2 regions of the Arthrobacter sp. Marseille-P9274 genome follow, and region 2 is predicted to be linked to the other one. Evidence: riboswitches for the same ligand, from Rfam matches in the RefSeq annotation. Region 2 holds a riboswitch; the other holds the start of a gene.

What was found. A riboswitch is a leader RNA that binds a small molecule or an ion and turns the genes downstream of it on or off. The one in region 2 is predicted to bind glycine.
Region 1: linked by a shared signal. The riboswitch ahead of cycA (D-serine/D-alanine/glycine transporter) and the one ahead of cycA (D-serine/D-alanine/glycine transporter) in region 2 are both predicted to bind glycine.

What each region holds. Positions count from the first base shown of each region.
Region 1 covers NZ_CAMPOV010000002.1:455,153-458,561, forward strand. Annotated here, with positions in the region: gene cycA (D-serine/D-alanine/glycine transporter) at 1-1,471, opposite strand, end outside; glycine riboswitch at 1,629-1,726, opposite strand; gene OC550_RS15305 (hypothetical protein) at 1,858-2,811, opposite strand; gene OC550_RS15310 (DUF1524 domain-containing protein) at 2,871-3,409, opposite strand, start outside.
Region 2 covers NZ_CAMPOV010000005.1:58,528-61,936, reverse strand. Annotated here, with positions in the region: gene cycA (D-serine/D-alanine/glycine transporter) at 1-1,169, opposite strand, end outside; glycine riboswitch at 1,529-1,619, opposite strand; gene OC550_RS21335 (DinB family protein) at 1,754-2,269, opposite strand; gene OC550_RS22330 (protealysin inhibitor emfourin) at 2,310-2,741, opposite strand; gene OC550_RS21325 (M4 family metallopeptidase) at 2,738-3,409, opposite strand, start outside.

The sequences.
Region 1 (3,409 bases), on a different contig from region 2:
CGTCCGCTGCGGCGGCCCGGCGGGCCTCGGCCTCGAGCTTGGCTTCGGCCTCGAGGTCGGCCTGGAACGCCTCGTAGCGCGCCAGGTGCGCCGGGCGGCGGCGCAGCATGAGCCAGGCGATGCCGAGGACGACGAACCAGAGCGGGGTCACCAGCAGCGCGGTGAGCGTGTCCGGCTGCGTGGTCAGCGCCCAGAGGACGAAGGCGAAGAACGCGAACACCACCCAGACCATCGCGATGCCGCCGGGCATCTTGAACTTGGACTCGTCATGCAGCCGCGCCCGGCGCTTCCGGAAGGCGAGGTAGCTGGCCAGGATGATGGACCAGACGAACATGAAGCAGACCGCGGAGACCGTGGTCACCATTTCGAACGCCAGGGCGATGTCCTTGCCGGCGTAGAGGAGGACGACGCCGGAGAGCAGCAGGACGCAGGACACGAACAGTGCGTTCTGCGGAACCTTGCGCGAGGAGAGCTTGCCGAGGACGGTCGGAGCGTCGCCTTCCTGCGCGAGGCCGTAGACCATGCGGGAGGTCGAATAGACGCCGGAGTTGGCCGAGGACATCGCCGAGGTCAGCACCACGAGGTTGATGATCGTGGCGGCCATGCCGAGTCCGGCCAGGGAGAACATTCCGATAAAGGGGCTGCGGCCCGCCTCGAACTCGGTCCACGGGGTGACGGACATGAGGATGATCAAGGCGCCGACGTAGAACAGGAGCACACGGATGGGGATGGAGTTGATGGCCTTGGGAAGGTTCTTCTCCGGGTCCTTGGCTTCCGCCGCCGTCGTACCCACCAGTTCGATGCCCACGAAGGCGAACACCGCGATTTGGAAGCCCGCCACGAAGCCCATGAACTCGTTCGGGAAGAAGCCGCCATGGCTCCACAGGTTGCTGAAGGCGGCCGGGCCGGCCGGGGACTCGAAACCGGTGAAGATCATGATCAGGCCGGTGACGATCAGCGCCACGATGGCGACGATCTTGATCATGGCGAACCAGAACTCGGTCTCGCCGAAGGCCCTGACGGTGGCCAGGTTCAGCAGCAGCAGGACGGCCACGGTGAAGATGCCCGGGATCCAGAGTTGGATGCCCGGAATCAGTTCGTCGGCGTAGCCGGCGATGGCGATGACGTCCGCGATGCCGGTGACGACCCAGCAGAACCAGTAGGTCCAGCCGGTGAAGAACCCGGCCCAGGGACCGAGCAGGTCAGCGGCGAAATCGCTAAAGGACTTGTAGTGGAGGTTGCTCAGCAGCAGCTCGCCCATCGCCCGCATGACGAAGAACAGCATGAAGCCGATGATCATGTAAACGAAGATCACGGAGGGGCCGGCCGCCGAAATGGTCTTCCCCGAGCCCATGAACAGGCCGGTGCCGATCGCACCGCCGATCGCGATCAGCTGGATGTGCCGGTTGGATAACTGCCGCGCGAGATGCGGCGGCTCGCCTGTCGTGGTGGATGCATGTGGCGTAGTCATGAGGAACTCCATGGTTCAAGTGGCACGGGCGCACCACGTTGATTAGGTTCCTCCCCACTCTGTATTGGACCTGAGAGATTCCGCGCCCCCTGCTTGCGCAGGAGCCGCTTGCACCGTCGGTGAGACAGGCTGCCGCCTGGCTGCTTTCCAGAGTTGCCTAGCCGCGGCGGTACATGGGCCTGAGAGATTCCCGGGGAGGGTTTGCTCCTACGGCGCCTGCCGAATGTACCGGCAGGACTCTCCCGCCGCAGATCGTAAGCATTATTGACTTATGGGTGACTGGGATCACAACTCAGAGTAGAGTGCGGCCCGGCCTCCCGCAAGCCGGTTGCGTGAAGGGCGTCATATTCCGGAAACAGAGTCCGGCGGCCCGCCGTGCAAAGCTGTCAGCCCCGTTCGGCGAACGGCGGCACGTGGTGACCTGGCCCGAAAGGCCTGAACCAGTCCTCGAACTTCATCGACGGAGCCCCTTCGGGGCTGGCCTCCGGATCATTTTCGAAGCCGTCCATGGCCGGGTCGAAAAGCATCATGGAGTCGGCGAAACGCAGGAAGAAGTGTTCGAGCCCGGCCACCCAGTCCGGCGGCAGGTCGGCCTCGAGCTCCAGTTCGTCGGCCAGGAATTCCGCCTCGGCGAGAAGGCAGCGCAGCCCGAGCTCCTGGGCCACGCAGGACGGTTCCTTCCAGCCGGCGGCCAGGTTCATCGTGAGGTCGGTGCAGACGGTGAGGAACCGGGCCGCGAAACGTGCGTCGTAGTGGTGCGCGTACTGCGGCGGCAGGTTGCCGAGGACGTAGGTCTCGTCAATGTCCCTGGCCGTCGGTTCCCGGCCCCTGAGCAGGTCTATGTCGTTGAACAGCTCGTCGATCATGCCGGCGCCCGCATGCCAGAGCAACCCGGCCAGCACCCGGGCCCGGTGCCGCGACAGCTCGCGCTCCGCCTCGGGCGCCGCGGCATCGTAGCCGAGCCGCTCGAGAGCGATCCCGCCAGCCCGGCCCGCGGCTTCCAGCAAGGTGGCCACGGCGTTGCCGCTGATTCCGGTGTCCGCCGGCTCCCGCCCGCCCTCTGCCCCGGCGGCATGGGGCATAACGGAGTCCGCCACCCCGTGGCCCTCCGCCGGCTCGACCTTGCCGCGCAGGATCCGGATGCCCGGGACATCCGCCGCGATGGCCAGCGGATCCATGGCAACGGCGAGGGCGGCGAACAGGTCAGTCGAGGCCAGAGCCACGTGTTCGGGTGTTTCGGCTTTGACGACGGCGTAGCTCCGCAGCTCCCCCGGGTCGGTGATGTCCACGTCTATGGCGATGTGGATCGACGCCGCGATGGGCCTCTCCGGGTCATTCATGCGTAACACCCTACTCCCGCTGGCGCCTGCCACGACGGAAAGAAGCAGGCCCGGACTGGTCAGCCCTCGCAGCCGACCCCGTCGCCGTTGCCGTCGAACTTGGTGCTCCAGCCGGGGTCGCCCACCCGGATGGGCGCTGCGCCGCGGGCCTTCACCTCGGCGCAGTTCTTGTACTCGATGGCTGGGAGGGTCACTCCGCCGCCATCGGCCGGGACCCGTTGGTCCGCGCAGGATGAGGTTAGGACCTTCTTGATGGCGTCGTACTCGGCCCGGGTCATCCAGAGACCGTACTTGGCTTTCACCGCGGTCTGCAGGGCAACGTACTCGCAGCGGAAGCCCTTGTTCGGCGGCAGCCAGGTCGCAGCGTCGCCGTCGCCCTTGGCGCCGTTCGTGGGACCGTCGGCGGCCCTCAGGTTCAGCGGATCGTTGGCGAACGCTTCGCGTTGTCCGGAGGAGAGCTTCCGGGCGCCCTTCTGCCACGCATCCGAGAGGGCGACGACGTGGTCGATCTGGACCAGGGTGCTGGTCTTGTTGCCGCGGACAAAGTCGATCGTCTTGCCGGTGTACGGATCGGCAAGGGTGCCGGTCAGGACGACGC
Region 2 (3,409 bases):
GCGAGGTAGCTGGCCAGGATGATGGACCAGACGAACATGAAGCAGACCGCGGAGACCGTGGTAACCATTTCGAACGCCAGGGCGATGCTGTCGCCCGCGTAGAGGAGGACGACGCCGGCGAGCAGCAGGACGCAGGACAGGAACAGTGCGTTCTGCGGAACCTTGCGCGAGGAGAGCTTGCCGAGGGTGGTCGGAGCGTCGCCTTCCTGGGCGAGGCCGAACACCATGCGGGAGGTCGAGTAGACGCCGGAGTTGGCCGAGGACATTGCCGAGGTCAGCACCACGAGGTTGACGATGGTGGCGGCCATCCCGAGTCCTGCCAGCGAGAACATGCCGATGAAGGGGCTGTGCCCGGCCTGGAACTCGGTCCACGGGGTGACGGCCATCAGGATGACCAGGGCGCCTACGTAGAAGAGCAGCACGCGGACGGGGATGGAGTTGATGGCCTTGGGAAGGTTCTTCTCCGGATCCTTGGCTTCCGCCGCCGTCGTACCCACCAGTTCGATGCCCACGAAGGCGAAGACTGCGATCTGGAAGCCCGCCACGAAGCCCATGAACTCCTGCGGGAAGAAGCCGCCGTGGCTCCACAGGTTGCTGAAGGAGGCCGGGCCGGCATCGGACTCGAAACCGGTGAAGATCATGACCAGGCCGGTGACGATCAGCGCCACGATGGCGACGATCTTGATCAGGGCGAACCAGAACTCGGTCTCGCCGAACGCCTTGACGGTGGCCAGGTTCAGCAACAGCAGGACGGCCACGGTGAACACGCCCGGGATCCAGAGCTGGATGCCCGGCACCAATTCATTGGCGTAGCCGGCGATGGCGATGACGTCCGCGATGCCGGTGACGACCCAGCAGAACCAGTAGGTCCAGCCGGTGAAGAACCCGGCCCAGGGACCGAGGAGGTCGCCGGCGAAGTCACTGAAGGACTTGTAGTTGAGGTTGCTCAGCAGCAGCTCGCCCATCGCCCGCATGACGAAGAACAGCATGAAGCCGATGATCATGTAGACGAAGATTACGGACGGACCCGCAACGGAGATCGTCTTGCCCGAACCCATGAACAGGCCGGTGCCGATCGCACCTCCGATGGCGATCAGCTGGATGTGCCTGTTGCTGAGCTGGCGCTCCAGATGGGGCGCCTTCTCAGTCGAGACGGCATCAGTTTTCACGTACAGCTCCTTGATTTGACAGGGTTTCGTTCCTCTTGGGCACGATGCAGGACAGCCGGATGTCAGCCGAAAGCCCAGCCCTTGTCCGCGCGGAAATAGAGGTCGGCAGTGGTCCAGTCAGGGGGCCAGGGCCGGATGGAGGGGGTAGGCGCAGCTGCGCCTTGGTTGGGGGGCGTTGGCGCTCTCGCTCGGGATCGCCATCAGGAACTCCATCACGTCAGGTGGCGCAGGTACGCCACGTTGATTCGGGTTCCTCCCCACTCTGTATGGAACCTGAGAGATTCGGGGTGCTGCATCGCTGCATGCGCCCTTGCCCCGACGGTGAGCCGCGCTGATGCGCAGCTGCTTTCCAGAGGTGCCTCGCCGCGGCGGTACGTGGGCCTGAGAGATTCCCGGGGAGGGTTTGCTCCTTCGGCGCCTGCACCGGCAGGACTCTCCCGCCGCAGATCACAAGCTAGTGCGCCACGAGTGACGCGACTCACACCTTAGCGGTTTTCCGCCGCACAACGCAACCTCCTTTCCGACCGACCGTTCGGGCCGGCCCGGCGGGATCCTGCCGGCGCAACCGGAATCCGCGCGCGGAACTAGGCTTCCCCGCGCCCGAGCATGCCCTTCACATATGCGGCCTGGCCGCAGTGCTCCAGACAGTCATCGAGGACGCTCACCAGCCGGACGCCGAGCGTCACATGCGGGTTCCAGCGCGTGTCCACCACGCGGTCCAGGTCCTCCTCGGTTAGTCCGCGCAGGTACTCGATGGTCGCGGCGTGGACGTCGTCGAAGTACTCCCGCAGCAGCGCGGGTGAAGCGACGCGCACCTTGTCGACCTGCCCGGACCTGTGCCCGAAGCCCGTGTCCCCGGCCTCCAATGGCAGGCCGATCTTCGCGGCCCATCCGCCCGCGGTCCACTTCTGCCCCGTCCCGGCGACGTCGGCGATGTGGTCGTCCTGCACGCGCGAGAGGTGCCAGACGAGCCAGCCGATGGAGTTCCCGCCCCCGCCCGGCCGCACGGCGAGTTGCTCCGGCTCCAGCCCTTCGAGGATGTCGTGGACGCGTTCCTGGGCGCGGCCGTAGGCGTCGATCAGCAGGTCGTTGAGTTTCATGGAGCTAGCCTACGACGACGGCGGGGAGCCGCGTGCGACGCTAGCGGCCGTCTTCGCCAGGGCCGTGCTGCGGCGGCGGGAACAGCCTCTGCCCGGGTTCGGTAGCCCTTCGGGACGGCTCCGTCACCGGCCGTTCCGGTTCCAGGACGTCCTCGTCCCGGTCCACGGCTGGTTCCGGTCCGGAGCGGCCTGCTTCGCTTGGGCCGCCGGCGCGGGCGGCGTCCCTGGTTCTGTCCACCAAGGCCCGCCAAGGGCCGGTCACATGGCGTTCAGGCAGCGTCGCCTGGTGCTCCCCCGCGATGATGGAGTAGACATAGCGGTCGGGCTGGTTGGCGTCGTCAGGCACGTCATCCCACGGGCACGAGTCGATCAGCGGCATCCAGACGTCGCGCAGCTCCGGCTGGGCGACGTCCACCGCCCACCGCGTAGTCAGTCCGGCGAACCCGCCGGTGCGCCTGACGGCGATCTTCATTCCACTACGCCCACCTCTGTCCAGGCTGCCGTGACGGCCTTGAGTTCCTCTGATTCCTTACCGTAGCGGCTTTCCGCCGCGGCCGCAGTAGCCTCCGCAAAGGCCGCGAAACCGCTGTCGGGGCTGAGCAGGGCTCCAGTGATCGTGTCGTACCAGATCTGCCCCGCCCGCTCCCACGCCTTGCCGCCCAGCTGGACCGCCAGCCGGTAGAAGGCGTGGTTGGGGATGCCCGAGTTCAGGTGCACGCCGCCGTTGTCACCGCGGGTGTCCACGTAGCCCGCCATGGTGGCCGGCTGCGGATCCTTGCCGATGACATCGTCGTCGTATGCGGTGCCCGGCGCCTTCATCGACCGCAGGGCGGTGCCGTTCACCTCGTCCGTGAACAGGCCCGCGCCGATCAGCCAGTCCGCCTCCTCCGCGGTCTGGCCGAGCCGGTGCTGTTCGACCAGCGCCGCGAAGACATCGGACACTGATTCGTTCAGCGCCCCGGGTTGGCCCTGGTACACGAGATTGGCCGTATGCTGCATCACCCCGTGGGTCAGTTCGTGCCCGACCACCGACAGCGACTTGGTGAAGCGCTGGAAGATCCTGCCGTCGCCGTCGCCGAACACCATCCTGGTCCCGTTCCAGAAGGCGTTGTCGTAGTCCTCGCCGTAGTGGACGGTGGC